4 regions of the Planococcus sp. 11815 genome follow, and region 4 is predicted to be linked to each of the others. Evidence: riboswitches for the same ligand, from Rfam matches in the RefSeq annotation. Region 4 holds a riboswitch; each other region holds the start of a gene.
What was found. A riboswitch is a leader RNA that binds a small molecule or an ion and turns the genes downstream of it on or off. The one in region 4 is predicted to bind S-adenosylmethionine.
Positions count from the first base shown of each region.

Region 1 (8,132 bases), 1.2 Mb from region 4:
TTTTTTCATGATCGTGCCTCCTGATTTTCATATCCAGCATATGATAGCATAGCCCGATTTATCCGTATAGAGAGCATGAAAAAGCCGGAATTCATTGAATTCCGGCATAATTCATGCTTTTTGGGATGGAGTGAAACGGTCGACGATATTCGCGAGCGCCCCGTCTCCTGTTACATTGGCTGCAGTTCCGAAACTGTCCTGAGCCATGTACAAGGCGATCATCAAAGCGACCATCGTCTCGTCGAAGCCGAGCATCACTTCCAGCAAACCAATGGCTGCCATGACAGCGCCGCCTGGAACGCCGGGAGCCGCAATCATCGTCACGCCAAGCATGAGGATGAACGGGAAGAAGCTGCCGAATGACGGCGACTGCCCTGTCAATAAAATCACGCCGATTGCACAAGTGACGAGCGTAATTGTACTGCCCGATAAATGGATCGTTGCAAACAATGGGACCGTGAAGTCAGCCACACGTTCTTTCACGCCCGTTTTACGTGCTTGGCGCAAAGTGACAGGAATGGTAGCTGCTGATGATTGAGTGCCGAGTGCCGTGAAGTAAGCCGGCAGCATCGTCCGGATCAAAGCGAACGGATTTTTCTTTCTCAATACCCCTGCAGTGGTGTATTGGCCCGTGAGCATGACCCAGTGCAAAGCGATGATCAGGATGAAGACCACCGCAAATAGTGAAAGGATCTCCATTACAGCCCCACCGTACGCCATGTTCGCAAAAATACCGAAGATGTGGAATGGCAATAGCGGGATTATGATGTATGAAATAACTTTTTCAATGATCTCCTGGAACTCTTCGAAGAATGATGCCATCGTCTTGCTTCCTGTAGAAGCCATGCCGATTCCGAGCAAGAACGCCAAAATCAAGGCGCTCATCACGCCGAATAATTGCGGAATTTCCAGTTCAATGAAGCTTGAAGCAAGCGCATTTGCCGGGTCATCCAAGTTGTTCAGCGAACCGCCTTCCATCAAATTAGGCAAAATGGAAGAAGCTACGATAAAGGCCAGGACGCCTGCCACGATAGTGGATAGATACGCGACTGCAGTCGCAAGGCCCAATAATTTCCCCGAACCTTTGCCGAGTTTTGCAATACCTGGTGCAATAAAACCGAGAATGATCAATGGCACGATAAAATTCAAGAACCCTCCGAAAATTCCTGTGAACGTAGCAAATACACGGACGAGCGCTTCTGGCGCAACAGAGCCGATGAGTACGCCAAGCACGATGGCCAGCACAATCCGCGGCAGCAAACCGAATTGAAATTTCATAATCTTGTCCTCCCTGTGGAAACAGTTGTTTATTCGTTATTATGTGAAATTACCATAGTTTTCGAAAAGCTAATAGCTTTTTCCTAAATCACGTAATATTTTTATTATTTCGAAAAAATAATAAAATGTTTTGAAGGATTGCTGAAAGTGTTTTATTCCGCAAGCTCTTCCGTTCCCCCTGTTTTTCAACATAAAAAAACGCGATGCATTCCTCTCGGGAATGCATCGCGTTTTATGGTTTATTGTTCAACAGGAATGACAGCGCCGTCCCATTCTTCAAGGATGAAGTCTTGGATTTCTTGTGAAGTCAAGACTTCGACTAGTGCTTGAATGTCTTCGTTTTCTTCATCACCGGATTGAACGACGATCAGGTTGGCATAAGGAGAATCCGAACCTTCAAGTGCGATTGAATCTTCCATCGGCTTCAAGCCGGCATCGATAGCGTAGTTAGCGTTGATGAAGACAGCGTCGCCTTCATTTGCTTCGTACATTTGCACAAGAAGAGCCGGCTCGTATTCTGTCTCGAACTGGATGTTTTTCTCGTTTTCAACGATGTCGCTGACTTCAGCTGTCGTTTTATCGACGTTTTCATCGAGCTTGATCAACCCTTCTGCTTCTAGGATGGACAGCATACGGCCGTGCTCCGCGACAGAGTTGCTCATAAGAATCGTTCCATCTTGTGGAATCTCATCCAAAGACGCAATGTCTTTTGAGTAGATGCCCATTGGCTCGATGTGGACCGCGCCAGCATTGGCGAAGTCATATCCGTGATCGGCAATTTGTGCTTCCAGATAAGGAATGTGCTGATAATAGTTGGCATCCAGATCCCCTGATTCCAAGTCTTGGTTCGGAAGGATATAATCCTGGTATGTTTCGATTTCAAGCTCAATTCCTTGTTCTGCAAGGATTGGTTTTGCCTGTTCTAAAATCTCTCCGTGAGGCACGTTAGAAGCGCCGACTGTCAACGTGCTTGTTTCTTCGCCTTCTGAACCGCCGCCGTTGCTTTCTTCAGCGCCGCAAGCCGATAACGCCAATACTGCTGCAAATGAACCAAATACTAATTTTTTCATTACAAAATTCCCCTTTTCTTCTATTAAATGTAGTTTTATATAATACCGGGCAATGACTGCCCCTTTTTATTTAATCGATCCGCCCAAGACGGCTTAGCGTTTATCGGCTCTGCCGGTCAAGAAGTCACCGACAAATTGGACGGCGAAGACGATGACCAAAATCAAGATCGTCGAGACGAGAGTTACGTCTTCGCGGCTTCGTTGGAACCCGTCCAAGAACGCGAGCGTTCCGAGCCCTCCAGCGCCGATGATGCCTGCCATGGCAGTATAGCCAACTAAAGCGATGGCGGTTACGGTGATTCCGGAGATTAAAGCGGGTTTTGATTCAGGCAGCAGCACTTTGCGGATAATCGTCCACGTTGTCGCTCCCATCGAGCGCGCGGCTTCGATGACGCCTTTGTCGATTTCTTTCAAGGCGATCAGCACCATGCGGGCATAGAATGGTGCTGCCCCGATGATCAATGCCGGGAGTGCAGCGTTCGGCCCACGGATGCTGCCGATCAGGAATTTCGTGAATGGGATAAGCAAAATGATCAAGATGATAAATGGAATCGAACGGAATATATTAACGAACGCTCCTGATAGCCAGTTGACTACTTTATTCGCCCATAATTGGTTTGGTGCAGTCAAAAACAGGATAACGCCTAGCACGAGCCCGATGATAAAGGTGAACAGTGTGGACACTGCCGTCATGTAAATCGTTTCGAGCGTCGCTTCCCACATAGCTTGCCAATCAACGTTCGGGAACAAATTCTCAAGCATTGCCCATCACCTCCGTCTGTACATCATGCGCACCGAGGAAGGCGAGTGCCTTTGCGATTTCATCTGCTGTCCCCTTCAATTGAAGGATGAGTGTGCCATAAGCACCGCGCTGGGTATGGGAGATATTGCCGTGGACGATATTGACTTCCACCGTATATTCCCGAATCAGCTGTGTCAGGATCGGCTGTTCCGCTTGGTCCCCCACGAATATTAATTTGACCAATTGTCCTTCCGGATATTGTTCGCGCAAATGGCGGACGGTTTCTGCCGAATCTTCCGTCTCGGTCACTTGGGCAACAAATCGCTTGGTGATTGTTTCCTTCGGATGCTGGAAGACATGGAGCACTTCGCCCAGTTCGACGACGCGCCCGCCTTCCATCACTGCCACGCGGTGACAGATTTTCCGGATGACGTGCATTTCGTGCGTGATCAAGACAATCGTCAAGCCGAGTCGCTTATTGATGTCGACCAATAATTCCAATATCGCATCAGTTGTTTGCGGATCAAGTGCCGATGTCGCTTCGTCGCACAGAAGCACTTCCGGATCATTGGCCAGCGCACGGGCGATGCCGACACGCTGCTTCTGTCCACCGGAAAGCTGGGCAGGATATGCACTTTCACGACCTTCCAGGCCAACCAGTTCGATTAACTCTGCTGAACGCTTGCGCCGCTCCTCTTTCCCCACACCCGCGATCTCGAGCGGGAATTCAATGTTCTCGCGCACAGTCCGCGACCACAGCAAATTGAAATGCTGGAAAATCATGCTGACTTTTTGGCGGGCTTTGCGAAGTTTCGGCCCTGAAATCGCTGTGATGTTCTGGCCATTGATCTCAACGGAACCTTCGCTCGGTTTTTCCAGGCCATTCAGAAGGCGGATCAACGTACTTTTTCCCGCTCCGCTATAACCGATAATGCCAAAAATCTCGCCGGCCGGCACCGTTAAGTCGACATGGTCGACAGCCGTCAAGCGCGCTTTGCCAGTATCGAAAACTTTAGTCAATCCTTTTAACTCAATCATGGTTGGGCACTCTCCTAAATCTTTTGCTAATAAAAAAGCCTTCCTGCTCAGATAAGCAGAAAGGCACATGTGTAAACACAATAAACCGTTCTCTCATCTTTCAAAGTTTTCACTTTGAGTGACTTGGCACCATTTCATTTTCATGACGGTTGCCGGGCTTCATCGGGCACTTCCCTCCACCTCTCTGTATAAGAGCTACGCTATTAAGTTAATTTTAGAAATTAAATTTATCATGGCTGGCTGTATTCGTCAACCGTTTTCAATTTCTCATATAGATACGGCACCGACTGGAAAGCGTAGACCTTGTCTGTCACTTGGCCATTCTGTGAAATCAGCAGACACGGCACGCTTTCCACTTCATAAAGCTCCGCCACTTCCTGTACATAATTCAAATTAGCTTTGCCCATTGGAAGGTCTGGCAATAGTTCCGCCACCACGCCGAGCATCTTGCTTGCGACTTGGCACGTACCGCACATCGGCGTATATAGATAATAAGCTGAAACAGGCTGGGTGTTTTTTTCCTTCAGCCATTCTTTATGTGTCCATTCATTCATGCTAGTCATTCCCTGCTACTGGATTTAAGACCCGTACATCTGCTGCGATGAGCACATCAATCAGCTTCCGCAGCGGCGTCGTCGCCACCTCTTTATAGCTTCGGTCGATATGGAAATGGCGGGCTTCCGGAAATTCGCGCTTGATGAGCTTGCGCAGTTTATCGCCGGAAGCATCCGCATCGACGAGGATGATGATATCCTGCCCTTCAAAAGGCAACAGCATTTCTTCGAGTCTTGTAGCACTTACTGTACCATTTGTGCAAAGAATCGTCACGGGTTCTGCAATCAATGGCGCTATCCGGGTTTTGTCGCTGATCCCTTCAACCACTATCACTTTCTCCATAAGTAATCCCCCCAGAAAACCATATATGAAAAAAAGCGCCATGAAGAGGCGCTTTCAGAACTTACTCGTTTGTCATTTCTTTATATTCGTCAGCTGACATCAATGCATTGACCTCATCTTCGGAAGGGGCTTCCACAACGACCATCCACGCTTTTTCATAAGGGGATTCGTTGACGAATTCCGGGCTGTCTTCAAGCTCAGAATTGACTTCGACGATTTTGCCGCTGATCGGCGCATACAATTCCGATACTGTTTTAACGGACTCGACGCTGCCGAATGGCTCGTCTTTTTTCAGCTCGTCGCCGACTTGCGGAAGCTCGACAAATACGATGTCTCCAAGTTCATCTTGCGCGAAATGAGTGATGCCGATACGTGCTTTGCCGTCTTCGACTTTGACCCATTCGTGTTCTTTTGAATAGCGAAGCTCTTGTGGTGTGCTCATCCAAACCCCTCCAAATATGTAATTGACTCAATTTTAGTTTGCCACAACCAGGAATGAAAAACAAGATGACAAACTTGTCAGCTCCATGTATTTGCGTAAGCGTCTTCCTTGAAACCGAGTGTCGCCTGAGAACCGTCCCATGCGAGCGGGCGTTTGATGAGCATGCCGTCCGCTGCCAGCAATTCGTATTGCTCATCTGCTGACATTTCCGGCAGCTTTTCCTTCAGTTCAAGTTCACGGTATTTCTTGCCGCTCGTATTGAAAAACTTCTTCAGCTCGATGCCGCTTGCTTCGTGGATCTCTTTCAGCTGTGCCGCGGATGGCGGGTTTTGCGAAATATCGATATAGTCGAACTCCGCGCCATTCGCTTCAAGCCATTTCTTGCCTTTTTGGCAGGTCGAGCATTTCGGGTAAGCGTAATACTGGATCATCAAATCTCCTCCTGTCTTGTAAATCAAGCATATCAAAATGCCACAGAGCAGTCGACTGGAAGGGAGTTAGTGAAAATTGAATTGAAAATGTGACTTTCTTGTATGAAAAATCGGATGTCCATTTCGACGGACGCTTTCGGGCCCACAGGATGTGGGTCATGCAGCTGGCGCGACAGGACGTCGCGGTGCCAGCTGCCAGGACACGGCTTCAGCCGCTTCCTTCGCTGCGCTCAGTCCAGGGTCTTCAGCTCGTGCTATTTCCGCAGGAGTCGCCGTCTCCATTCCCATCCGGTATTGTGTATTGAACGAAGGAAAAACCTTAAATGCTAATTAAATCTCACCGTTTCTGTTGCTCTCAGAAGAAACACTTTATACAAAAATTATAAAACTCCTCTTCTTGCATGTCTTAAACAAAAAAAGGTTTCGTAGCGACGGAGGAGGCTTGGGTGCGAGCCCACGGAAAGCGAGCGATAAGCATCGGAAAATACGACTTCCCAATTATATCGACAACCTTAAAAAACAGGAAGGGTTTCCCCTTCCTGTTTTGTGCAATCTATTAGACGACGTATTTTTCTACACTGATCAATTTTTCGGATGCTTCGCGTTTTTTCGCGATCAAGTTGTACGGCGTTGAACGCGTCAACTTGCGGAGTGCGGACAGCATCATGCGCTGGTTGTCGCCATCGATTGCTGCGATCAAGGTTTCTTTCGCGTCTTTCTCGATTTCCTCCAAAGCTTCCTGGCAGAAGATCTGCGTATAAAGAAGTTTCTGCTTCGCCTTTTCTTCGCCGCTTGCTGCGATCGCTTTTTCTGTGCGCAAGACAACCGATTCCATCGCGAAGACATTGCTGACGATATCCGCGATGTTCACGAGCACTTCCTGTTCTGCTTCAAGTTTCTTGCCGTAAGTCTGTGCGGCAAGGCCTGCAGCGAGGATGGCAATTTTCTTCGCATTTTTCACCAATGCTTTTTCCTGTGCCAAAGCTTCGGTTCCGACTTCTTCAGGCATCATCATCAATAATTCTTCCTGCAAAGCTTGTGCATGTTGCAATAGCGGCAATTCACCTTTCATCGCTTTGCGGAGCAGTGTGCCAGGTACAAGCAGGCGGTTGATTTCATTTGTTCCTTCGAAGATCCGGTTGATGCGGGAATCGCGGTAGATGCGCTCGATTTCATACTCCTGCATAAAGCCGTAGCCGCCGTGAAGCTGGACGCCTTCATCAACGATATAATCCAGAGTTTCCGTTCCGAAGAATTTATTCAATGAACATTCGATGGCAAATTCCGCGATGGAATCGGCGACTAGTTTGCCGTCAGCCTGCTGTTCATCCGTGAAGCCGCTCATGCGGTCTTCGAACAAGCCGACTGTGCGGTAAACGGAACTTTCAACCGCATACAATTTGGATGCCATTGTCGCCAATTTCTCTTTTGTCAGGTTGAAAGAAGAAATCGGCGTCTTGAATTGCTGGCGCTGGTTCGTGTAAGGAATGGTCAATTCCATAGCACGCTTGGATGCGCCGATTGTGCCGACACCGAGTTTGTAGCGCCCGATGTTCAAAATATTGAAGGCGATGATATGTCCGCGCCCTGCTTCACCAAGAAGATTTTCCACTGGCACTTCTGCGTCTTCCAAGATCAATGTACGTGTGGAAGACGATTTGATGCCCATTTTCTTTTCTTCCGGACCAACCGATACGCCCCCGAAGTCGCGCTCAACGATAAATGCCGAGAACTGTTCACCGTCGATTTTTGCATAGACGACGAAGACATCCGCAAATCCTGCGTTTGTGATCCACTGTTTTTCACCATTCAAGACGTAATGTGTACCCGCTTCGTTCAGTTTCGCAACTGTTTTCGCACCCAAAGCATCCGATCCGGAGCTTGGCTCTGTCAAGGCGTATGCTGCGATTTTCTCGCCCGTTGCAAGAACCGGCAAGTATTTCTTTTTCTGTTCTTCGTTACCGAATAGGACGATCGGCAATGAACCGATGCCCACGTGTGCGCCGTGAGTGATGGAGAAGCCGCCCGCTTTGGACATTTTCTCAGCAATCAAGGCCGACGCGATTTTGTCGAGCCCGAGCCCGTCGTATTGTTCCGGAACGTCTGCCCCAAGGAGCCCGAGTTCGCCGGCTTTCTTCAGAAGCTTGACGGAATGTTCGAATTCATGGTTCTCCAACTTTTCGACCAAAGGCATAACTTCCGTGTTGACGTAATCCTCTGTCGTTTTGGCGATC
Region 1 is NZ_CP096991.1:1,174,510-1,182,641, reverse strand. It holds gene M1Q06_RS06010 (hypothetical protein) at 1-9, opposite strand, end outside; gene M1Q06_RS06005 (dicarboxylate/amino acid:cation symporter) at 112-1,278, opposite strand; gene M1Q06_RS06000 (MetQ/NlpA family ABC transporter substrate-binding protein) at 1,518-2,348, opposite strand; gene M1Q06_RS05995 (methionine ABC transporter permease) at 2,442-3,110, opposite strand; gene M1Q06_RS05990 (methionine ABC transporter ATP-binding protein) at 3,103-4,128, opposite strand; SAM riboswitch class I at 4,219-4,323, opposite strand; gene M1Q06_RS05985 (thioredoxin family protein) at 4,359-4,682, opposite strand; gene M1Q06_RS05980 (toprim domain-containing protein) at 4,684-5,025, opposite strand; gene gcvH (glycine cleavage system protein GcvH) at 5,087-5,467, opposite strand; gene M1Q06_RS05970 (arsenate reductase family protein) at 5,545-5,901, opposite strand; gene M1Q06_RS05965 (acyl-CoA dehydrogenase family protein) at 6,455-8,132, opposite strand, start outside.
Region 1: another riboswitch for S-adenosylmethionine. It lies ahead of M1Q06_RS05990 (methionine ABC transporter ATP-binding protein); the one in region 4 lies ahead of M1Q06_RS16395 (ABC transporter substrate-binding protein).

Region 2 (8,132 bases), 960 kb from region 4:
TCTTGCCCTGATCAGCTAAGGCGACAGCTGTTGCACACGCAGTCGAAGTTTTCCCGACACCGCCTTTACCGGTGAAAAACAGAAACGGGGTGACGGCCATTTGATTCGGATTGAACAATGAATACATAGGAACGCTCCTTTAGTTGTTGATGTTCAGTGACACGTGCACACGCGGCTTTTCATGTAATTCGGACGGTGCGGTCTCGAACCACTCTGCCAATTCTTCTGTTGTCGGGTATTCGGCAATCTTTGCGACTTCTCCGTTGACCAGCACAACTGGCAACGCGTCCGGCCCTTTTTCGACCAGCACTTGATTGACTTGTTTATTGTCCACAAACGCACCAGGATCATCCGTCAAATTATGGCGTGAAATTGCAAAGCCCTTTTTCTCGAGTGAATACACGGCCGACGCGATGCGCGTCAGTTCCGGGTCCACAGTAGGGCCGCAAACACCCGTCGAACAGCACATCGCCGGATCGAAAATTTCTACCTTTTTCATATTCAGCTCTCCTTCAACCTGTGTAGTTTGGTTCTATCAAATAACACTAACGGAATTGCACATATGCTTACTCTATTCAAAACTTAGAACAGCTGGATTTGAAAAATTTAACATTCTAATATTGGAGATGAAGCGGAAGGCCTTGACTCCTGGGGGACCGCGCGGGACTGGCGAGACTTATGTGGCGAAGCCACAAAGGCTCGACGCCCGCCCCCCGGAAAGCAAGGCCTGGAGCGCAATCTCCCCCTCCCGAAACTTCACTTACTCACCAGTTGCAGCGAAATGGCGGATGCGCGCTTCGATATCATCGCGTACCGATTGGAACACTTTCCATTTCTCTTCTTCGGTACCTTGCGCTTTCGCCGGATCCGTAAAGCCCCAGTGGTCGCGTTTTACGTGAGGCGGCGTCATCGGGCATTTATCTGCCGCGTCGCCGCAAAGTGTCACCACAAAATCCGCATTGTTTAAAATTTCGGTGTCGATGACATCAGATGTTTGATTCGAAATATCGATATTCACTTCATTCATCGCTTTTACGGCGTTCGGGTTCAAGCCATGTGCTTCGATTCCGGCACTCAATACTTGCCAGTCATCGCCCAAAATTTCTTTCCCCCAGCCTTCCGCCATTTGGCTGCGGCATGAATTGCCCGTGCATAAAAAGTACAATGTTTTTTTCGTCATATTGATTAGCTCCCTTGTTCCATGAATGGTTTTTAGTATCTCTATGTTTATTCAACGTGATACCTTTTCCGTATCACTATTACTCACAACGAATGCGCAATCCCTGCTCCACCAATCTCTCGATGCGCTCATCCTGGTTCGGAATGAATGCCAAGACTTGCATGAGCATATCGTATAATTCACTGTCCTGGTTCAATGAATAGAAAATCCATTGCCCCTTGCGTTTTTCCTTCACTAAACCGAGATCGCGAAGCTTGCGCAAGTGCTGGCTGATCGCCGACTGGCTGACGTTAAAGATTTCCACGAATTCACAGACGCAGCAATCGTTTTTTTCGAGCAATTTGACCATCGACAATCTCGTCTTGTCGCCTAATAGCTTCAGCACCATGCTCGCTTTGTCAATTTCTATTTCGCGCGCTTTCACTTCCATCGGATGATTCCCCCGCTTCTATACTTAGGTTTGCTTAAATACTGTAATACCAAATACAGCATATCAGCATATGCTTATATGTTCAAGCAGTGATCTGGATGATAAAACATATACAACACGTATTTTTCATAGAAAAAAGGAGCGGTATGGTCCCACTCCTTACTGGTCGATTCTTTTCTTCAGTGATGATGATGCCCTGCCGCTTCAGCCTCTTCTTGCCCTTGGCAGCGAATCGAGTCGTCATGTGGGTGGTCTTCATTTTCCAATTGGACAGTGACATGGCCGATTTTCAGCTCCAACAGCGCATGTTCAATATCCCTAAGCACTTGCTGGCTGTCTTTGAACGAGATATGTTCTTTGACGACTACATGTCCCGACATGGCATTTTTTCCGCTCGTGATGCTCCATACATGCAAGTCATGGATACTTTTTACACCAGGCAACGCTTCGATCGTTTGCGCTACTTGCTCCAGGTCGACATTTTTCGGCGTGCCTTCCATCAAGACATGCACCGCTTCTTTCGTTACGCGCCAGCCGCTGATCAAGACAAGGATGGCGACAACTACACTCGCCAGCGGATCTGCCCATGCCCACCCGAAGAAAATGATCAAAAGGGCTGCCGTGATTGCACCGACCGAGCCAAGCAAATCACTTAAGACATGCAAAAAAGCAGCACGGAGGTTCAAGTTTTCTTTCGTATCTCCGCCGCGCATCAAGATCCACGCGACGAGGATATTGACGAGCAAGCCGATGACCGCGATAGCCAACATTCCTGAAGTCGCAATTTCCGGTGGATCTGAAAACCGGTGGTAGGCTTCATAGAAAATATAGAACGAAATCAAGACGAGCGTCACGCCGTTAAAGACTGCCGCCAGAATTTCAAAACGTTTATAGCCGTAAGTCTTCATTTGGTCGGCTGCTTTTTCGCCAATGGAAAAAGCCAGGTAGCCGACACCGAGCGAAATGGAATCGCTTAGCATATGGCCGGCATCAGCTAGTAGCGCTAGGCTGTTCGTCAAATATCCACCGACCGCCTCGACCACCATATAACTGGTGATGATCAAAAAGGCGATCAGCAATGTTTTTTTATTGCGGCTATGCGAATGATCATGTGATGATCCCATCGCCAACACCTCCACTGCAGCTTTTAATAATCCTTTTCTCTAAATGTATTCCCGAAAAATCGCCGGATACCCTATGGAAAATGAAACAAACATCCAGTCACTAGGCTTCCTAACCAAAAAAAACCGGCTCCCGTGGCCGGTTTTATCACTGATTTTCTGAGGCTGTTGTCAGGACGGATTCCAGTGATGCTTCAAAACGCAAATTCATTTCCCGTTTCAACAGATGCAATTTTTGGGCATGGTCCGGCTTTACGCCGGTGATGACTGCATCGATCCCCATGACGCCCAAGGTCTGCACGAGCGACTCCAGGTAACTGACGCCTTCTTGCGTCACCGAACCCATCGCCGTCAAATCGATCACGACCGTTTCGGCTTCGTATTCATAGATGCGCGTGACAATATACGGGCGGATCGCTTCAACTTTTTTTGCATCCAAATTACCGAACAACGGAATGAGCACATAGCCTCCGCCGATTGCGATGCACGGTGCGGAAAGTTCACGCACTTTATCCAGCAGCGCATCCGACCGTTCTTTTTCCTTGAGCAATTCATAATCCGTTTCTTTCAAGCGGCCCCGCAAGCGAATCAATTGCGCCGTGATGGCAGCCATTTGCTCATCTTTTGGCACCAGTACAAGATTCAGTGAAAAGTCGCTATCCCACCGGTAATAGACGTCCGCCAAGAAGAAGCCGGCTGCTGTGGTGAAATTCAATTCGATTGGTTTCTTGCTGCCGCGTGTTTTCAGTAAGCGTTCCGCTTTGGCGTGGCTGCCTTCATCGAGTAATTCAAAAAATCCTTTTGGTTTTCCGAAAAGCTGTTCTGCCTCATGCGAATAGTCGACGACCGCAAAGCTATTGTTCAATTGAAAAGCCGGAAGCGGCCATTCAGCCAGTGGAGAGCGTGTCATCGTTCGACCCCTTTCCAGTACGGATCCATTCCCTGAGCGCACCAAGTTCCCGGACGACGACCGCTCCTTTTATGCGCAAATCCGCAAAGCTCGACAAAGTGACAGCCCTGCCGCCAATCAGGACGGCTGGATTTGAGTCCACCTTAGAGAAAGCTTCGGCGTAGGTTTTCAAAACCGGCAAGCGGTGTGCAAGTGCACCCGACAATGCCACAACATCGGGCTGCCAGTCACCGGCCAATTCGAGTGCTGAATCGAGCGGCAAATTTGGCCCCATATAGCGGACATCATAGCCCTCTTCACGGAACATCGCCGCGACCATCTTGAGCCCGATATAATGCTCTTCGCCTTCTGGCCCAAAGATCATCGCTTTTTTACGGCCATCCTTATCTTTATTGCGCAGTTCCGTAGCGGACAAGACAAAATCGCAAACAGCGGTTGCCAAGTGCTCTTCCGCTACCGATATTTCATTTTGTTCCCATAATTCCCCGATGCGGTACATCGCCGGCGTCAAAAGTTCGCCGTAGAGCTGTTCATGTGAATGGCTTTCCAGGAAATCCTGGACGTATTTCAAAGCTTCCTCTTCCTGGCCTTGCAGGAAAAGATCCGAAAGCTGTGTTGACTCGTTCATTTGATCAGCCCCTTTTATGTGGAGGGAGCTCCAATAACCGGACTGCGCGATCGAGGCAGCCCCGCATGAAATCTCCTTGCGTTGTTTCGGTATAGCGCGGCACAATTTCGATGAGCCGCTGAAAATTGTCGATGATGAGCGCAGTTTCGACATTGCGGCTCACGAGCACCGTTTCGAGCCAGAGTGCATAGTCTAGAAAGGATTGCTCGCTTTGCAGCTCCCACGCGGTTTCGAGGTAATCCAAGTGGTGATGATTGTCTTTGACGGTATGTTCATATCCCTTATCGCCGAAACGTTCCCATAAATTCGGGTACGCTTCGTATATACCGTCTGCCGTGTCGGTCGCGATTTGCTGTTTTTGTTCCTGGTTCATTCGGCCACCACTTCGTATTGATGGACTTTCGGGACGATGCCCGCGAGTTCCTGGTCTGGATAATTCTTCTCCAAATCATGGATCTCCTTGAACTCCTGGCTCTTGACCCAGTTCATGTAGGCCTGTTTGGATTGCCATTCCAAGTGGACGGTCAGTTCATGGCGCTTTTTCGTGTTTTGGATTAGCCGGAATGAAGTGAAGCCTTCCGCCTGGTCTACACGGCGCGATCGTTTTCGGTATATTTCTATGACGTCTTGCACCTTGTCTTCCGGCACAATGACGGTCGATGTGACGATGTACATAATTCAGAACCCCTTTGCAACTGGCCTTGTATAAGCCGGGCATGATAAAAGTATACCTCAGCATACCATTTCAGCTTCCGAAATAAAAGCGAGCGCCTTCGGGACATTTACAAGAGTATTTTCAATATTCCGCTTGTATTTCGCAAGTAATTGCCGTATGATGGAAAACATCAACCAACCACAACTATATAAAATGATTCTTATCGAGAGAGATGGAGGGATTTGGCCCTGTGAAGTCTCAGCAACCGGACGTGTTTGTTACGGTGCTAATTCCAATAGGTGAAGCCTAGTAGATGAGAAGATAGCATATACGGCAGGGGCTTTCTTCTTATCATAGAAGAAAGCCCCTGCTTTTTGATTTGAAAGGATGAGGACCATGACACAACATAGCCTAGAAACACGCCTGGTACAACTCGGCAACCGCAGCGATCAACGCACAGGGGCGGTCAATCCCCCGATTTATCTTTCTACCGCCTACGAACATGAAGGCCTTGGCAAATCCACAGGCTATGATTATACGCGGACGAAAAATCCGACACGCCAGCTCCTCGAAGAAGGGATCGCGAATCTAGAAGGCGGCGACGCAGGCTTTGCGTGCAGCTCTGGAATGGCCGCGATCCAGCTGGTCCTTTCCCTGTTCCGCCCGAACGATGAGATTTTGCTTCCTGAAGATATTTACGGCGGCACTTACCGTCTGCTGGAACAATATGAGGAAAAATACCATATCCGTCCCGTATACGATCCCTTCGTCGATCCGAAAACGGCCGAAGCGAAAATCACTGACAATACAAAAGCGATTTTCATTGAAACGCCGACCAACCCGTTGATGCAGGAGATCGATTTGGAATTGTATGCACAACTGGCCAAGCGCCACAATCTTTTACTGATCGTCGACAATACCTTTTTGACCCCTTTCTTGCAGCAGCCGCTCAAAATCGGCGCCGATATCGTACTCCATAGCGCCACCAAATACATCGGCGGCCATAACGATGTGCTCGCAGGCCTCGTCGCTGCAAAAGGCGCAGGGTTATGCGAGCAGCTTTTCAACGCCCACAACTCAGCCGGCGCTGTGCTGTCGCCGCTTGATTCCTGGCTGTTGATCCGCGGCTTGAAAACCTTGCCGCTGCGTATGCGCCAGCACGAAGCGAATGCCAAAGAACTTGCCCGCTTTCTGGAATCTCAAGATACCGTGACAGACGTGCTGTATCCTGGGAAAGGCGGCATGCTGTCGTTCCGCCTGCGAGAAGAACAATGGGTCGGGGAATTCCTCGAGAGCCTGTCGCTCATCACATTCGCAGAGAGCCTCGGCGGCGTGGAAAGTTTCATCACGTATCCCGCGACCCAGACCCATGCCGATATGCCGGTTGCAGAACGCACGGCACGTGGCGTCTGTAACCGCCTGCTCCGCTTCTCTGTAGGCGTCGAGCAGGCAGAAGATTTGATCGCTGATTTGTCACAAGCCTTGGCCAAACTGGAAAAGGAGGTCGTTTCCCATGAGTGAACGACGCGAGACCAAATTGATCCATTCAGCAGGCATCGATCCATTAACAGGCGCAGTCAATGTGCCGATCTATTTATCATCGACTTTCCATCAGGAAAGCATCGATTCGTTCGGGCCGTTTGATTACAGCCGCTCCGGCAACCCGACGCGCAAATCGCTTGAAGAAACGATCGCCAAACTTGAAGGCGGCGCGCGGGGCTTGGCCTTTTCTTCCGGCATGGCAGCCATCTCATCGGCCTTCATGCTGTTGAAAGCCGGCGACCATGTGCTGGTCTCGGAAGACGTTTACGGCGGCACTTATCGCTTCATTACGGAAGTGCTGGAAAAATTCAAAGTCGATTATACATTCGTCGACATGACCGACCTTGGCGAAGTGGCCGCAGCGTTCCAGCCGAACACGAAAGTGGTCTACATTGAAACGCCTTCCAATCCCGTCATGAAAATCACCGATATTGAAATGGCTGCTAAACTGGCGAAAGCAAACGACGCCATGACTTTCGTCGACAATACTTTTATGACGCCGCTTTACCAAAACCCGCTTGAACTCGGCGCGGATATCGTGCTCCACAGCGCGACGAAGTTCCTGTCTGGCCATAGTGACATCACGGCCGGCCTTGCGGTGACAAAAGATGCCGGCCTCGGCGAACAATTGGCATTCATCCAAAATACATTCGGATCTGTGCTCGGCGCACAGGATTCCTATACATTGATCCAAGGCATCAAAACGCTCGGCGCCCGCACAAAACAATCCGGCGAGACGACCGCCCGCATTGCCGAGTATCTGCATAGGCACCCGCTTGTCGAAGAAGTCTATTATCCCGGCTTCTCATTCCATCCCGGAAATCCGATCCATAGCCGCCAAGCAAGCCACGCAGGCTGTGTGTTGTCATTCCGCCTGGCGGATAAGGACGCCGCCCGCATTCTCGTAGATGCTTTGGAAATCCCTGTGTTCGCCGTCAGCCTCGGCGCCGTCGAATCGATCTTGTCCTATCCGGCCACGATGTCCCATGCCGCAATGCCGCCCGCTGAACGCGAAAAGCGCGGCATCACCGATGGGCTTCTGCGCTTTTCCGCAGGACTCGAGCATCCCGATGACTTGATCAACGACTTCAGCCAAGCACTCGAAAAAATTGCGATCGCCAAAGGGCTCAGCGTCGCCGATTAATTTTGTTCATTCAAAAAGACCGTCCGACTCGTCATCAAGCTGATGGGTCGGACGGTCTTTTTTCATGCCTTTGCATCCTACCGCCACTAAACCTAAGAAAGCCTGAATTCCAGGGGGAGGGAATTCAGGCTTTCTTCTATTTATTATAAGACAATCTGCTGGGCAGGCTCTTTGAGCGATACTTTGGCAACGCCCGTTTCTTCGGCAGCCCTAGCGACTGCTTCGGCGACCGCCTGTGCCACACGCGGATCGAACGGCTTCGGTATCACATAATCTTCGTGAAGTTCATGGGTGGCGATCAAGGCGGCGATCGCTTCAACTGCCGCGATTTTCATCGCGTCGTTAATGTCGCTCGCCTGTACATCAAGTGCGCCACGGAACAATCCGGGAAACGCCAGCACATTATTAACCTGGTTGGCAAAATCGGAACGCCCTGTCCCGATGACCCGTGCACCGGCTGATTTCGCGGCATGCGGCAAGATTTCAGGATTCGGGTTCGCCATCGCAAAGATGACCGGCTCT
Region 2 is NZ_CP096991.1:2,298,770-2,306,901, forward strand. It holds gene arsA (arsenical pump-driving ATPase) at 1-127, opposite strand, end outside; gene arsD (arsenite efflux transporter metallochaperone ArsD) at 140-499, opposite strand; gene arsC (arsenate reductase (thioredoxin)) at 761-1,180, opposite strand; gene M1Q06_RS11725 (ArsR/SmtB family transcription factor) at 1,260-1,610, opposite strand; gene M1Q06_RS11730 (cation diffusion facilitator family transporter) at 1,790-2,734, opposite strand; gene M1Q06_RS11735 (STAS domain-containing protein) at 2,880-3,641, opposite strand; gene M1Q06_RS11740 (cobalamin B12-binding domain-containing protein) at 3,619-4,269, opposite strand; gene M1Q06_RS11745 (hypothetical protein) at 4,274-4,642, opposite strand; gene M1Q06_RS11750 (antibiotic biosynthesis monooxygenase family protein) at 4,639-4,944, opposite strand; SAM riboswitch class I at 5,142-5,244, shown strand; gene M1Q06_RS11755 (methionine biosynthesis PLP-dependent protein) at 5,321-6,445, shown strand; gene M1Q06_RS11760 (aminotransferase class I/II-fold pyridoxal phosphate-dependent enzyme) at 6,438-7,610, shown strand; gene M1Q06_RS11765 (NAD(P)-dependent malic enzyme) at 7,754-8,132, opposite strand, start outside.
Region 2: another riboswitch for S-adenosylmethionine. It lies ahead of M1Q06_RS11755 (methionine biosynthesis PLP-dependent protein); the one in region 4 lies ahead of M1Q06_RS16395 (ABC transporter substrate-binding protein).

Region 3 (8,132 bases), 650 kb from region 4:
ATTTTGAACTTAATAGAACGTATAGCGGTTCTTCCCTGCTTTTTTCGACTGATACAATGCTTGGTCTGCTTGTTGAAGAAGTTCTTTCAAATCACAATCCCCACCGGCCGCATATTGGGCAATGCCGATGCTCGCCGACAGCGGGTAATAGGCTTCCCAATCACTCAAGCTGTCAAGCAGACGGTTTGCCCATCCACTTAATTCCGCTGCACTGGCTGGTTCGGTAAAACAGACCAGAAATTCATCTCCGCCAAGGCGGATCGCCAAAGCATCCGGATGGACGGCAGTAAACCGCTGCAGCTTTGAGGCCACTTCTTTTAATACCACATCTCCCGTATCATGGCCGTACAGATCATTGACCTTTTTAAAGCCGTCTAAATCGAGGAAGAAGACCACGCCTCCCGCTTTTGAATTTCCTTCAAAGAATCGCGTGAGAAAATGGCGATTGTACAGATCCGTCAGCGAATCCCGGTATGCAAAGCGCTCGAGATCCAAGTAATAAGTGAACATCCGCACAATCCGCTGCAATAAAGTGATGCTTTTTGTATCGAACTGGCTTTTTTCATCGTTCACCGCACATAAAGTGCCGAACCGCTCCCCATTAATGAAGGAAATCGGCAGCCCCAAATACGAGCGCACATTGGCCGCTTCGAGCTTTTCCTCAAATGCTCCCAATGCATGCCCGTCTTTGACATCTTCATAGACCAATGGCTGCTTGTTCTTGAAATCGATGCGGCTGCACAGTGAATCCTCCAAATTCAACATCAAGCCCTCCGCTATGGGGATCGCCGTATCGTTTGGTGAATGCTTCAAAATTATTTGCTGGGCTTCGCTCATGGAGCTCAAGTAAAACAATTGATCCGGCAAAATCTCTTTGGCCAGGCCGATTACATCTTCCGCCAGCTCATCAAAATTCTTATACATTTCCAATTCCCGAAATGTCACCATCATTAAGCACCTCAATTAGTGTCAGATTTCTTGTTCATCTTCTTTTGGTAAATTAATCTAACAGCACTTGTAAATAGCCAATATTTAACTATATTTATTAAAGTTTAACATAGAACGGCAGCCCGTGAAGCTTTCTTCAAAGACAGTGAAATAACAAAAACCCCGGATGGCAGCGCATGAATACGCAGTCCATCCAAGGTTCATGGTGATTTTTCCTGATTTAATAACTGACCCAGCTCAAGCCGGTCGTGCCTTCTCCGGCATGGACGCCCACACAGACGCTCAATGGGATGACGTCCACTTTAAGTCCCGAAAATTCCTTCATCAATTCATTTTTCCACGCTTCCGCACCGGCTTCATTATTGCAATGAATGACCGCCACTTCCGGCACCATGCCAGTTTCCATATCCGCGCGCAAGGCCGAATTGACGCTTTCCTTAGCGCGTTTGTTTGAACGGACTTTTTCTTTCATCGTCGTGACACCATCCACAAAGGTGATGACCACTTTGATATTGAGGATATTGCTGAGAAACGCCTGCGTCCCTGACACCCGTCCGCTTTTATGCAATTGGTTCAAACTCGATGGAATGAACGATAGATGCGATTTGGTGGTTAATTGATTGATGGTCTCTACGACTTCTTCGGGTTCTTTGCCGGCTGCGAACAATTCGTTGCCGATTTCGATCATTTTCCCCATCGGGAACGAACCGATTTTCGAGTCGACTGGATACACTTTGAAATCCGCCATCTCGGCAGCTGATTGCGCGCTGTCGAATGTGCCGGACAGGCCGCTCGACAAATGAAGCGCCACAGCAAAATCATAGCCTTCCGCTTGCAGTTTTTCATATAAAGCCATCATTTCGCCGATGGCCGGCTGTGAAGTTTTCGGCGACACTTTCGCCGCACGTAATTTATTATAAAATTCTCCCTGCGTCAGGTCGATCGACTCTCGGTACGACCCGTCGTCAAACACGACACTAAGGGGCAATACATAGACATTATGCCTTTGGATGAATGCATCATCCAATTGCGCTGCTGTATCCGTGATCCATGCTATTTTCTTCATCGAAAAAATCCCCTCTAGATGCAAATTCCATATCGGAAGCAGTTGTCTGCTTCTGCTAACTTACAGGAGGCGAAGCCATAGCCGCTAGTGATAGATGTCACATAAGGAGGATTTAATGTAAGCGCCGACATAATTTGCACTTATATTCGTTATTTCTTTCCAATTATGAAAAGGAAAAAGCCGCTGATCCCTTGAGATCAGCGGCTCCATCCTATTTAACCGGTTGTTTCGTTTTCTGCTTGCCGATCGCAAAATCAGCCAGCGACGGAATGAGCATGTCTTCCATCGGCGGGTTGTGAAGCCCCGCCCGCACATCGCGGTAATAGCGCTGCAAAGGCGATTTTTCCGACAGGCTGTGTGCACCCGCCACCCGCATCGCCAAATCCACGATGTCGACCGCTGAATTCGTCACCGCGACTTTCACGGCCCCGAGTTCCGCAGCCATCTGCGAGCGCTGTTCGTCGTCCGATTCATCCCATTGTTTCGCGACGGAATAAAGAAAGTGCCGCGCCCGCTGCAATTCCAATTCGATTTGGCCGATCTTTTGTTTCACGTTCGGCAGCTCGATGATCGGCCCGTTCAAGCTATTCGGCGAATACTCCTGTGCAAAGCGGATTGCGTAATCCTGCGCGGCCTGTGCGATTCCGAGGTAGCACGCCGGAATGTGCAAAAGCCATCCCGCCGGTTGCTTTTTACCCGGCACACTGATCTCGACCAAGGCCTTTTCCTCCACTTGGACATTCGTCAATACCAAATCATGGCTTCCGGTGCCGGTCATCGCCACGCTATCCCAGGTTTCGTCGATCGCTATACCTTCAGCCGACCGCGGGATGAGGAAATAGCCGACTTCACCGGTTTCCTCAATCACAGCAGTCACGTTGAAGTAATCCAATACCGGCGCCATCGATGTGAACGACTTGCGCCCGTCAATCACCCATGAGCCGCCAACTTTTCTCGCTGTGGTCGACGGTTTCCCGCCTCTTGTCGGGCTTCCGGTCTGCTTTTCGGTTGCGCAATTATTGATCAACGCACCTCGCGCTTTGATGTCGTCGAACAAGTCCACAAGCACCGATTCGTCCCACTTGCTCGTCTCGCCCAAATCTTTGACGATGCCCATATGCCAGCCGATCGATAATCCCGTCGACCCGTCCGCACGGCTGATCGCTTCCTGATAGCGCAGCATCTCGGACAAGGAAATGCCCGCCCCGCCGTATTCTTTCGGAATCGTCAGAGCCGGGTAATTGATCGCTTTCAGCTCGTTGAAATTGTCGAATGGAAATTTTCTCTCCAAATCGTTGTGCGCGGCCCGTTCCGTGAACGGCGCCACCGTCTCATTCAATATGTCCATGCGCTCTTCGAATGTCTTTGCTTTTGTGATATCCATCATTCTTCACCTTTCTCCTATCTATTGCGTCCATTCCTCCGTCAAAATGAAGCCGTCGTACTGCTCATTCGACTCGATATATTCCTGGAATTCCTCGGATTCGTAAGCGTCTTTCAAATCTTTCGCCCACTGAGTATCCGCGTTTTCTTCTTCGATCGTCACCACAATCCGATGCTGTTCGGGCGTATTCTCGATTTTCAACGCATCCGTTATCTTGCGGTCCGGCGCATTGGCAATATAATTGCCGTTAACGACGCCAAAATCGATATCCTGTAGCGACACCAGGATCTGCGCTGGGTCTAAGACTTTCAAGTCGAGATCATAATCGGCATTTTCTACTGCGTTCAAATTAAAATCCGTCACGCCTGCCCCGTCTGACACCGTTACCCACCCGAGTTCCTCCAAGATGCGCACTGCGCGTTCCTGGTTGACCGGATCATTCGGCAAGCCGACAGTCGAGCCGTCCTTTACCTCATCCAAGGATTGGTGATGCACCGAATACAAACCTTGAGGGGCGCTCGGCACAAAAGCGATCCCCGTCATGTCCATGCCCAATTCCTCGTTGATCCCTTCCATATACGCTGTGCTCTGGAAAATGCTCGCATCGATCGAGCCTTCCTGCATCGCCGGGTTCAACTGCATGTTTTGGGAAAAAGTTGTTGTATCCACTTTATACCCTTTCTCCTCCAAAATAGGCAAGATCCCTTCCTTGAATTGCTGCTCATACGTCCCGACGCCAAAGCCGACGCGCACTTCTTTCTTATCTTCCCCCGAAGCTTCCCCGCCATCGCCGCATCCCGCTAATAATAGCGTGCCCGAAATCCCGAGCACTCCAATCCAACGCTTGTTCATCTGCCATCTCTCCTTGGTCTTTTTTATTTTGAATGAAATATGGCCAAATAGAAAAACCCCTCTTCATAAAAAAGAAGAGAAGCTCACCGTCCGGCTCTTCTCATCTCTCAAATGCATAACAGCACCTGCTGGATTTGGCACAGTTTCAAATTGGAATTCCAATCTGTTCCGCTGCCGAAGCTTCAAAGGGCCAGTCCCTCCACTTCTCTGGATAAGAAATTATGTACTCAGTGTTAATACCGAGTAATTTGATATGATTAATACAATAGCAGAGCTTGGATTTCATGGCAATAGAGGATTTCGAAATCATACTATAAAAACACTTCTCCCTACTAAATTTGAAAGGAGTGTTTCAATGTACTGCTCCTTGCTAAGATATTTAGTATGTTTCTTTGCCAGCAGGAAAATAGTGTATAATCTTCATTTAAGAACTCTCATAATTCCAAACACTCTAATATTGCAATTTCCAGTTTATAAATGCTGTTTCTTTCACTTCAAAACCAGCATAATCTCATGAGAGTTTCATTGTTTCTGTACACTTGCTATCTATTCATTTCAATGGAGGGATTCACATGAAGTACACGGTAATCACAGGCGCCAGCTCAGGAATAGGATATGAAGCTGCACTGGCTTTTGCGACACGCGGCAAAAACCTTATTCTTGTAGCAAGACGGGATGCCGAGCTCAATAATCTTAAAGAGAAGATTCAAAGCATGAACTCTGATCTGGACGTCGTCATCAAACCCACAGACCTATCCGACAGCGGGCAGGTCCATGCACTATACGAAAGCCTTAAAGAATACGACATTGAAACCTTCGTCAACAATGCCGGCTTTGGAAACAGTGCTACCGTCGCTGAGCAGGATGTAACTAAAACCGAAAAGATGCTGCGCGTAAATGTTGAAGCACTCACCACGCTTTCCACTCTTTATGCACGCGACTATGCGGACCAAGAAGGCGCACAGCTCATCAACGTATCATCTGACTTAGGCTACAGACTCGTGCCAAATGCCGTGACATACGCTGCGACCAAATTTTACGTGAGCGCATTTACAGAAGGCCTTGCCCAGGAACTGCAGGATAACGGAGCTCGGTTAAAAGTTAAAATACTCGCACCATCCATGACAGAAACCGAATTCGTAAAAACGGCGCGGGAACTTGATGAATTCAGCTATGGCGACAATGTGCAGAAGTTCCATACCGCAAAAGAGATGGCACAGTTTATGCTGGAGCTTTACGATAGTGAAAAAGTTCTCGGGAAGGTCAATAGTGAGAGCTATGAGTTTGAGTTGATGGATCCGGTTTTTCAGTATACTTCGAGGAAGTAGGATCCCTATCGTTCCGATATCAAAAAATGCCCTCTCACATGATGTGAGAGGGCATTTTTCTAGTGGGCTGATGACTTACATGATGCCGCCCCTGATATCAATCAAGTTTTACTAGTTTTCTCTTTCCTAAGTATACTTTTTAGTCCAAATAATTTGTACGAACAGCACATTATGTCTATATAAGAATGTCTCAGTGCAATGAGTTGGTGGTCATTGTGTGGTCAGTAATATTCTTGACATTTAACGTTGTCACCATGATGGTGACACCACTCCTAATTATTCTTGATAAGGATATTGTTACTGTTTTTTTTTTACAAAACCTATATCTCAATTAATTCACTAACAGTTCTTTATCTATTTTAGGATATAATAATGCCGTTATTATACTTATTGCCTCTTCTCCTTTTTCTAAATTAAAGACTGTTTTACTTTGTATAAGCCCAATATCTTCGAGCTTACCATCTAAATACAATATCATGAAGTTCCCTCTCGATAACCCTGACAGGCCATGGATTTTTATTTTGCAAGCTCTTATTTTACCAATTTCACTTTCTCGGAAGTGCATCTCATTTACTTTGTTTATCTCTAATTGTATATCGAGATGAGTTTCAAAAATTAGTTGAAATACATTCTTTCTTATACTTTCAAAATACTCTAAAGTCCACAAATCTTGCAAGTCACGTTCACTCTTTGCCAAACTTCTTATTAATCTTCTATTTATTGATGAAAAAGGATACATTTCTCTTTGTTCAAAATACTCCTGAATTGTTTTGTCTTTTAATCTTTTACTACCAATTTTTGAATGTAAGTTATAGTAGAACTTCGTATTATGGAAGTTATAGAATAAATCTAACCATGATCGATATAATGGAAAATAATCTATAATGCCACCGTTACTTTTCATAGGGAGTTTTTTTGTAAGTTCTATATAAGAATCTTCAAGATTTCTAGCAAAGTCGTTACTTAATTTAATAAATGAATGTAGTTCAGAACAATCTCTCATTTCAATAAAAGTATTTTTAAAAGAAGCGTTATTTTCTTCTTGCGAGAGTTCTATTTTTTTGTACGCTATTTCAAAACTAAAATAATGATCGAATTGGCAATTGTAAACTACTTCCCTATAAATCGACCATGCTGTCTTTGACAAAAAATCTTTCAACCCATAAAACCCTTCGTATATATCCTTCCCCTGTGAGGTTTCCTTCATTTCTTTACCAAACTGATATGCAGCAATTAATGTATTAACCTTAAACACCATCCTCACATCTTAATCTATATGAAATAAGCTCACCCAGCACAATATTAGCTAGCAGGACATTTTCAGCGTTTATTTCTAAATCACTTCTTCCATGGACAAGATCATTTCTGTAAGACCTGACTTCCCATAATTTATCAAACTCCGCTGTAGTAATAGGTATTCTTAATTGACTAATTAATGACTGTATTTTTACTTTAAGAGGTGGATTAGATAAGTTTCCTAAACTTTTTTCTTTAATTTTAGCTTTGTACTCTTCACTATAGATATCTTTATCTTTTAATAGTAATTTTATATCCTGTTTAAATTCTGTTACTATCTCCTTTGGTAAAAAAGGTTCCGTCTTAACTTTATCAACTAAAAATTCCATAGAGATATTAGTATAAATAATCTTATCCTCTATGTCTGTAGCTTTCCAACTTCGATTTAACCATTTTATAGCATTGAATATTTGTTTCAAGATAGGTGACTGCTGATTTGTCAGCTTTTCATACAACTTTTCTTCGTACCAATCCAACTCCTTTATTTGTTTATCAAGAGATGAATCAATCATTAGAGAATTATTTTCTCTTATATTTTTCGAATCACTGAAAATCTTTTCACTTCCTATCATATTTTCTACATAATAAAATGTTGAACACGTGGGATTTTGATAAAGTCCTAGTCTATTCCATCTATTAAACTCCTCACCCAAATTGTATAAATTAAAAGCTCTATCATTTTTTGCTAACAGCATTATGACATCAATAGCGCTCTGTATCTTTAACAACCCTAACTGGTAAGCATCATATGTATTATCTGATTCAACGATCGTTTGAGCGAAAGTATGAAATTCGTCGTGTAAGTCATGATTGTAAAATTCACTTATATTTCTAAATTTAAATATTGCTTGTTCTTTGTTGTAAAAATTAACATCACCTAACCCGAAGGATCCGCTTGTTATAGACAAATCTACAATTGGAATTATCACAAGATAAGGAGCTTTAATCTCTTCGACACTTTCGATATTAATCTGTTCTTTTTTAATTCCTGCCGTTCTTAAAATAGCATTTACATGTGACTGTAGATTAAGCCCACGAGAAGAATAATATCCCCCCTTAATATAAACTAATTCATGCATAAAAGAACTTATAGTTAACTCATATGTATTGGAACTCGTAGTTGCTGCTTCATAAATTCTGCCAGCGGTTTCTATCTTCTCTCCGGTAAGAGAATACCTAATAATCATGTCATCTACCAGATGTATTTTTTTAACATCTTCAGTGTTTTTTTGATTAGTTTCAATTTCAATCTTTCCAT
Region 3 is NZ_CP096991.1:581,421-589,552, reverse strand. It holds gene M1Q06_RS03110 (sensor domain-containing diguanylate cyclase) at 10-951, opposite strand; gene M1Q06_RS03105 (DegV family protein) at 1,169-2,014, opposite strand; gene M1Q06_RS03100 (acyl-CoA dehydrogenase family protein) at 2,226-3,398, opposite strand; gene M1Q06_RS03095 (MetQ/NlpA family ABC transporter substrate-binding protein) at 3,420-4,250, opposite strand; SAM riboswitch class I at 4,348-4,468, opposite strand; gene M1Q06_RS03090 (SDR family NAD(P)-dependent oxidoreductase) at 4,823-5,578, shown strand; gene M1Q06_RS03085 (hypothetical protein) at 5,910-6,833, opposite strand; gene M1Q06_RS03080 (hypothetical protein) at 6,826-8,132, opposite strand, start outside.
Region 3: another riboswitch for S-adenosylmethionine. It lies ahead of M1Q06_RS03095 (MetQ/NlpA family ABC transporter substrate-binding protein); the one in region 4 lies ahead of M1Q06_RS16395 (ABC transporter substrate-binding protein).

Region 4 (8,132 bases):
ATACTTTATTGCTTGAGGAGTATAACGAAACCGCCGCAGAGCCGATCGAACTGAAATACAGCGAAAGCGGCAACCCGTCGGAAATTCTGCAGGATGTGCAGAACGGACGCGTCGACGCTTACGTCAATGACCCGATCATGATGAACGCGGTGTTGGAAAAGAATGAACTCGGCGTGGAGATTGTCGGGCAGCCTTTGGTCAATGACGATATGGGCATCGTCTTGAAAGATGAAGAAAAAGGCGAAGAGTTGAAAGCCTTGATCGACCCGATTTTGAAACAGCTGAAAGAAGACGGCACCTTGTCCGAACTGTCCGAGAAATGGACCGGCGGCGACTACATCCCTGAATAAGCTAGCGGAAGGACAGAGACAATGGAAAATTTACTGGACTTGAATTTCTTGATCGAGAGCTTTCCTGCCATTATTTCCAGGCTACCAATCACGATCGGCATAGCAGTCGGCTCACTGCTTTTGAGTTTAATCATCGGCGTGGCTGCGGCATTGATCAAAATCTACAAAGTACCTGTGCTCAGCGTCATCACGTCGATCTATATCTCCTTTATCCGGGGGACGCCGTTATTGGTGCAGATTTACCTGGTGTTTTACGGGATTCCGAAAATCATTTATTTTCTTCAAAGCGAATACGGCTGGCTTCAGTCGGCGGACGTTAATAGCATCGCTCCGGAATTCTATGCCTTGATGGCCTTTTCCATCAATTTGGGCGCGTATTTATCCGAGACGATCCGTTCGGCGATCGAATCGGTCGACCGCGGCCAGTTCGAAGCCGCCAAAGCGATCGGCATGACGCCTGTGCAGATGATGCTGAAGATCGTCTTCCCGCAGGCCTTGACGGTAGCGATCCCGAACCTCGGCAATATGTTCATCAGCACCATCAAAGACACCTCGCTCGTGTTCATCATCGGCGTCATCGATATCATGGGGCAGGCAAAAATCCTCGGCTCCCGCGGCTTGGCGTTCTTTGAAGTGTATATCGCCGTCTCGATCGTCTATTGGATCTTATGCATTGCCGTCGAGCGCTTATTGGTGAAAATCGAGAAGCGTGCACGCAGATATGAAAGAGGGATTGCCTGATGATCAAATTGGAGAAGCTGCATAAATATTACGACCGACAGCATGTGTTGAAAGGCATCGATTTAACCGTCGAAAAAGGCGAAGTGGTGGCGGTCCTCGGGCCAAGCGGTTCCGGGAAGTCGACGTTGTTGCGCTGCATCAACCTTCTCGAAGATCCGACGAGCGGCATCGTGGAAATCGGCGGAAAGCGGGTGGATGCGGCCACCGCCAAGAAAAAGGAAATCTTCGCGCTCAGGACTGCAACGGGGATGGTGTTCCAGCAATACAACCTGTTCAAGAATCTGACTGTGCTGCAAAATGTCTCCGTCGGTTTGACGAGCGTCAAGCGGATGAAAAAAGACGCTGCTGACAAGAAAGGCATCGAGATGCTCGAGCAGGTCGGCTTGTCGTCTAAACTGAGCCATTACCCTGCGCAATTGTCCGGAGGCCAGCAGCAGCGTGTCGGCATCGCCCGTGCGCTGGCTTTGGACCCGGAAGTGCTGTTATTCGACGAACCGACTTCTTCATTGGACCCGGAACTGGTCGATGAAGTATTAGCCACCATCCGCCGCGTCGCGGACACCGGAAAAACGATGTTCATCGTGACCCATGAATTGAATTTCGCGCGGGAAATTTCGGACCGCGTCATCTTTATGGAAGACGGCGTCATTATCGAGCAAGGCACGGCTGAGCAAATTTTCACCGAGCCCGCCGTTGAAAGAACGAGACAATTTTTAGGGAAAGCCGTCCAAGGCTGAGGGAATAAAGTGAAACGACTGAGAGCGGAAGGATGGTTTGGAATGAACCCGATTGAACAGATATTGAACGAGTTCCCGGTCCTCATCGTGGACGGGGCTATGGCGACAGAACTTGAAAACTATGGATGCAATTTAAATGATTCCTTATGGTCAGCGAAAATATTGATGGAAAATCCGGAGTTAATCAAGAAAGTGCATGTGGATTATTTCCAGGCTGGGGCGGATTGTGCCATTACGGCCAGTTACCAGGCGACCATTGAAGGCTATCAGGAGAGAGGGCTGACAGAATCACAAGCGATCGCATTGATCACGAAGTCTGTCGAGTTGGCAACACAAGCGCGCGACGAGTTTTGGGGCGCTGCAGCGGATCGCTCGAACAGGCCGAAGCCTTTAGTGGCGGCATCAGTCGGCCCATACGGCGCGTTTTTATCGGACGGGTCTGAATACCGCGGCGGCTATGCGATTGGCGAAGAGCAATTGGCCGCATTTCATAGAGAACGCATCCGGGTGCTGGTGGAAGCAGGAGCGGATATTTTAGCGTGCGAAACTTTACCGTGCCTCGCGGAAGCGAAAGCGATCGTGAGCGTGCTGGAAGAATTTTCGCAAGTGTCTGCCTGGTTCACGTTCAGCGCGAAAGATGAGTTCCATATCAGCAACGGGGAGCGGATCGCAGATTGTGCAAAATGGCTCGAGCAACAACCCCAAGTGGCGGCAATCGGCATTAATTGCACAGCTCCGCAGTTTATCGAATCCTTGATCCAGGAAGTGAAAAGCGCATCTTCCAAACCGGTCATCGTCTATCCGAATTCCGGCGCCACTTACAATCCGGTAAGCAAAACCTGGAGCGAAGAACCGTCAGCTGGTGCGTTTTCAGCCAATTCGAAAGCCTGGCATCAAGCAGGAGCTGACATCATCGGCGGCTGTTGCAGCACGTCGCCGAGTGATATTGCAGCCATCGCCAGCTGGGCGCGCCAAGGGAAGGGTTCGGGAGTTTAAAGCAGCGCCTAGTGCGGGGGATCGTTCATTTTATAAAACCTAGTTGACAAGTAGGTTTTAAATATAGTCTAATGTGAATAAGCTTTTTTCGCATTACTTCACATTAGAGGCAGCTAGTGGGCCTCCTGATTTTTAAACAGCTGAAGGAGGGATTGCATGAACGAACAATATCCTGTCATCCAAGGGGCGGAAGCCTTCTTTCTGAAAGGCGGCAGCACCGGCATCCTATTGTGCCACGGGTTTCTCGGCACGCCGCAAAGCGTCAGGGAATTAGGCGAAGCGCTCGGCGAACAAGGCTATACGGTTTCCTGTCCGCGGCTGCCGGGCCATGGCACCCATTACAAGGATCTGCAACAATTTTCTTATGATGACTGGTTCCGGAGTGTCGAGCAGGCCTATATCGAACTCAGAAAATCGTGCACATCGGTCTTTGTCATCGGGCAATCGATGGGCGGCACCTTGAGCTTGGATCTGGCCAGCCGCCATTCTGAAATCCAGGGCATCGCGTTGATCAATCCGGCGATCGACATCCCGCAGTTTGAAACTTACCGCAGCCGCCCGGCCCATGCTTACGTCACAGAAGATGCGCCCGACATTAAAAAAGCGGATGCGGTGGAAATCACTTACGGGCAAGCGCCGGTCAAAGCGTATCAGCAATTGCTCGGCTATATGGATGCTGTCCGCGCAAAGCTCGGCGAAGTCCACTGCCCGGTCATGTGTTTCCAGTCGCTTGAAGATCATGTCGTACCGCCAGCCAACACCGATTATATTCTCGGCAAGGTCGGTTCGCAACACGCGTTCAAGCACGAACTCCATAATTCCTATCACATTGCTTCCATGGACCATGAATTGGATTTCATCGTCGCCAAATCCATTGAATGGATCGAACAGTCGAGTGTTTTTCCGGCAGGACGGCAAGCGTAAACCAAATCGAATTTCAGCGTTATGTAAATAAATTCAATTTATTCAAAATAATGTTGACAAGCCGGATCAAGGGCCTTAACATGAACTTTACAATTTAATCATCTTATCGAGATTGACTGAGGGACTGGCCCTGAGACGTCAAAGCAGCAGACCGCAATGCGGCACTGTGCTAATTCCTTGTACCGCGCGTACAGAGATAAGAGAGGCGATCGAACGTATGAAACCACTCCTCTTCTTGTCGAAAAGAAGAAGGGGTTTTTTTATTACGTTAAAACCAAGTAAACAGGTAAGATAAATTATTTTTGGCGAAGGAGGTGCCTTCAATGGACAAATGGTTTTCGAAATACCGTCGGAGCTTGAGCGGCAGATTGGCGCATCAACACTTCGACGCTTCATTGAAAATCTGGGAACTTGGATAGGCTTTTAGGCAATTGCATACATAATCGAGGCATCATCATTTTTTTAATCATAAGGAGGAACATCGTGAAAAATATCATCTTTTTACTTATCAGTTTAATTGCACTTATCGGTTTGGCCGGTTGTTCCGGCGGGGAAGCGAGTTCGTCCAATGCTGACGGAGATTCAGAACCAGTGGAAGGTGGGGAGCTGAACGTGGCGATCGGCGCAGATCCGAACACGCTGGACTGGATGTACACGGGGGAAAGTGCCGCACGCAAAATCGGCTGGCATATTTATGAAGGTTTGTTTGCCTTAAACCAGGATTTTGAAGCAGTGCCGCTGCTCGCTGAAGATTATGAAGTGAGCGAAGACGGAAAAACCTACACGATTACTTTGCGTGAAGGCGTGACCTTCCATAACGGAGAACCGGTAACGGCAGAAGATGCCAAAGCGTCCATCGAACGTTGGCTGAAAGTGTCATCTGTCGGCAAGATCACCAACGACCACGTTGAGTCCGTGGAAGCAGATGGCTCGCAATTGACCATTCAATTGAACAAAGCATACAGTTCTTTGCTTTCTGACTTGGCTGCCCCGAAATCGGCTGCAGTCGTCTTGCCGAAAGAGGTCGCTGAAGCGGCCGGCGAAAAGCCGCTTGACCATGACCAGTATATCGGCACCGGGCCATTCCAGTTTGATTCGTGGAAGCGCGGCGATGAAATCGTCTTGGCCAAATACGACGACTATGCATCTAGAACCGATGAGACAAGCGGTTTGACGGGAGAGAAAAAAGCGTATGTGGATTCGGTCCATTTCAAGATCGTCAAAGACCCTCAAGTGGTGGTCAATGGCTTGAAAACCGGACTTTACGATTTCGGCGATGAAGTTCCGCTCGATTTGTACGAAGTGATCGAAAGCACGCCGAATATCGAAGCTGGCACCGCCACTAACGGCTATACGGTGTTGACGCCGGATAAATCGGAAGCGCCTTTCGATGACTTGCAAGTACGCCAGGCATTGAACGCTGCACTCGATAAAGAAGCGATTGCCAAAGCAACATACGGCAACGAGGAATTTTACGAATTGGACGGTGCTTTGTTCACGCCGAACCAAACCGCCCTGTATTCGGAAGAAAACACAGACGGCTTCCTGTCCTACGATGTGGATGAAGCGAAACGCTTATTGGAAGAAAGCAGCTACGACGGCGAGCCGATCAAAATTATCTTCTCGAGCGATTCCAACGACTATAAGAAAATTGCCGAGATCGCTGAACAGCAGCTTGAAGAAGCCGGCTTTGCGGTCGAGCTGGAATCCTATGAATGGGCAACATACCTTGAGAAATGGGGAGAGGCTTCCAATTGGGATCTCGTTGTCGTCGGATGGTCCCCGTTCTTCTCGCCGAACCAGGCAGGCATGTTGAGCCAGGATTCGAACAGCAGTGGCTGGTATAACAGTGAGAAATGGCAGGAGCAAATCGCCCAGTGGGCACAAGCGGAATCCGAGGAAGAACGACAGCAGATCCTCGCCGGCTTGAACGAAACGCTGTATGAAGAATTGCCGTTTGAAAAAGTGACGAACATCTCGAACTTGAATGCGCGCACAACCGATATCCACGACTATAGCGAATGGTATGGCCCGCGCTTCTGGAATACGTATAAAACAAATTAACGACGAGCCATCAAACAGGATAACTAAGAGAAGAAAATCGTCAGGAACGATGCTGGCGATTTTCTTCCTTTTATGGAGAAGGGGGAACAAGCAATGCTGAACTACACGATTCGCCGGCTGTTGTCGGTGATTCCCGTCATGCTGGTCGTCAGTGTAATCGTCTTTATGATCGTGCATCTGACTCCCGGCAACCCGGCGTTCCTCATTTTAGGGGAGGACAGTTCACCGGAAGCGATTGCTGATTTGGAGCGTGAACTGGGCTTAGACCAAGCGCTGTATGTCCAATTCTTTAATTGGTTTTCACAAGTCATCACGGGGGATCTCGGAACTTCCGTTTACTCTTCGCAATCGGTGACCTCGCTGATCGCCGAGAATTTCGGGCCGACCTTCAGCTTGATGGCGCTGTCGACGGTGATTTTGCTCGTCATTGCCATTCCGGTGGCGATCCTCATCGTCGCGTTGCGCAAGACTGTCTTGGACCCGATTTTCACATCGGTTTCCTTGTTCGGCGTATCGGTCCCGGAATTCTGGCTCGCGACGCTATTGGTGCTCGGCTTCGGCGTCGCGCTGCCGATCTTTCCGGTGGCCGGTTATGTGCCGTTTGCGGAAGGGGCGGATGCATGGCTTCACCATATTTTGCTGCCATCGTTTGTACTGGCGATCGTTGAGGTGGGCATCATCGCCCGGATGCTGCGCGACAGCATGCTCGATTCGGTCAATCAGGATTACATCAAAACGGCGCGCGCGAAAGGCGTAAAGGAACGTGAAGTATTGATGCGCCATGTCTTCATCAATGCCTTGATCCCAACGACCACGGTGCTCGGCGCTACAGTGGCCGGCTTGCTCGGCGGCACAGTCATCATCGAAACTTTGTTCACGATTCCGGGCATCGGCCAGCTCTTGGTCGATTCCATCCACCGCCGCGATTACCCGGTCGTACAGGGAATTGTGTTGTTCATTGCCGGCATTTATGTGTTCGTCAATCTATTGGTAGATCTGCTGTACACATTCCTCGATCCACGCATCCGCTATGATTGACCATTTGGAAGGAGACGAAACCGATGTTTACTAAGAAAACGAATTTGCTGGCGCTGGCGATGCTATTGATCGTCGCGCTTGCGGCCTTCACCGCAAGTTTCTGGCTGCCTTTCTCTCCGGCCGCGATTTCCCCGGAACAGCGCTTGACCGGCCCTTCAGGGGCACATTGGTTCGGCACGGATGATTTTGGCCGCGACATTTTCTCGCGGACCATCGTCGCGGCCCGGGTGTCCTTGTCTGTCGGCGTCATCGTTGCGGTGCTGTCAACGGTAATCGGCACAGTGATTGGCTTAATCTCCGGCTATTTCCGCAAAGTGGATTTCGTGCTGATGAGAATCATTGACGGCTTTCTGGCGTTTCCGGCACTCATCCTTGCGCTTGCGCTGGTTGCAGCACTTGGCGGCAGCATCACCAATATCATCATCGCTTTGACGCTGGCGTTTTTCCCGGTCATGGCGAGAGTCGTCCGTTCGGCGACGCTGCAAGTGAAAAACCAATCCTATATCGAAGCGGCCCAGACGACCGGATCGAGCCATGCGGTGATCATCGCCAAATACGTATTGCCGAATATTCTGTCCCCGGTTATCGTCCAAAGCACCTTCATTTTCGCGAAAGCGATTTTAGCGGAAGCGGCGCTCAGCTTTCTCGGCGTGGGGGTTAACCCGTCAACGCCGACCTGGGGCAATATGCTGCAGGAAGCACAGATCTACGTGACCATCGCGCCTTGGTATTCCATTTTCCCAGGCCTTGCGATCGTCATCACTGTTCTGGCTTTGAATTTGCTCGGCGATGGGCTGAGGGACAGTTTTAATCCACATCAAGCGAAACGCAAGCGCAAAACCAAACTTGCCTAAAGGGGGCACTCGAATGTTGCAAGTAGAAAATCTTCATGTCCATCTTGATACACCGGGCGGCCTCGTGAAAGCGGTCGACGGCGTGTCCTTTTCCATCCAGAAAGGGGAGACCATCGGCATCGTCGGGGAGTCGGGGAGCGGCAAAAGCGTGCTTGCCCATTCCTTGATGAAGCTCAATCCGGAACCGCCTGCACTGTATCCGCAAGGCACGATTCATTTTGAAGGCCAGCCGGTATTGGAAATGGGCAAAACGGAACTGAGAAAACTGCGGGGCAACGACATCGCCATGATTTTTCAGGATCCGATGTCGAGCTTGAATCCCGTCTCCAGAATCGGCAAGCAATTGATCGAAGCCATACAAGCGCATCAAAAACGGCCGAAACAGCAAGCACGCGAAAAAGCGATTGAGTTATTGGAAGACGTCGGCA
Region 4 is NZ_CP096991.1:3,258,582-3,266,713, reverse strand. It holds gene M1Q06_RS16420 (transporter substrate-binding domain-containing protein) at 1-350, shown strand, start outside; gene M1Q06_RS16415 (amino acid ABC transporter permease) at 372-1,091, shown strand; gene M1Q06_RS16410 (amino acid ABC transporter ATP-binding protein) at 1,091-1,828, shown strand; gene mmuM (homocysteine S-methyltransferase) at 1,871-2,824, shown strand; gene M1Q06_RS16400 (alpha/beta hydrolase) at 2,981-3,748, shown strand; SAM riboswitch class I at 3,849-3,951, shown strand; gene M1Q06_RS16395 (ABC transporter substrate-binding protein) at 4,232-5,812, shown strand; gene M1Q06_RS16390 (ABC transporter permease) at 5,906-6,850, shown strand; gene M1Q06_RS16385 (ABC transporter permease) at 6,874-7,704, shown strand; gene M1Q06_RS16380 (ABC transporter ATP-binding protein) at 7,718-8,132, shown strand, end outside.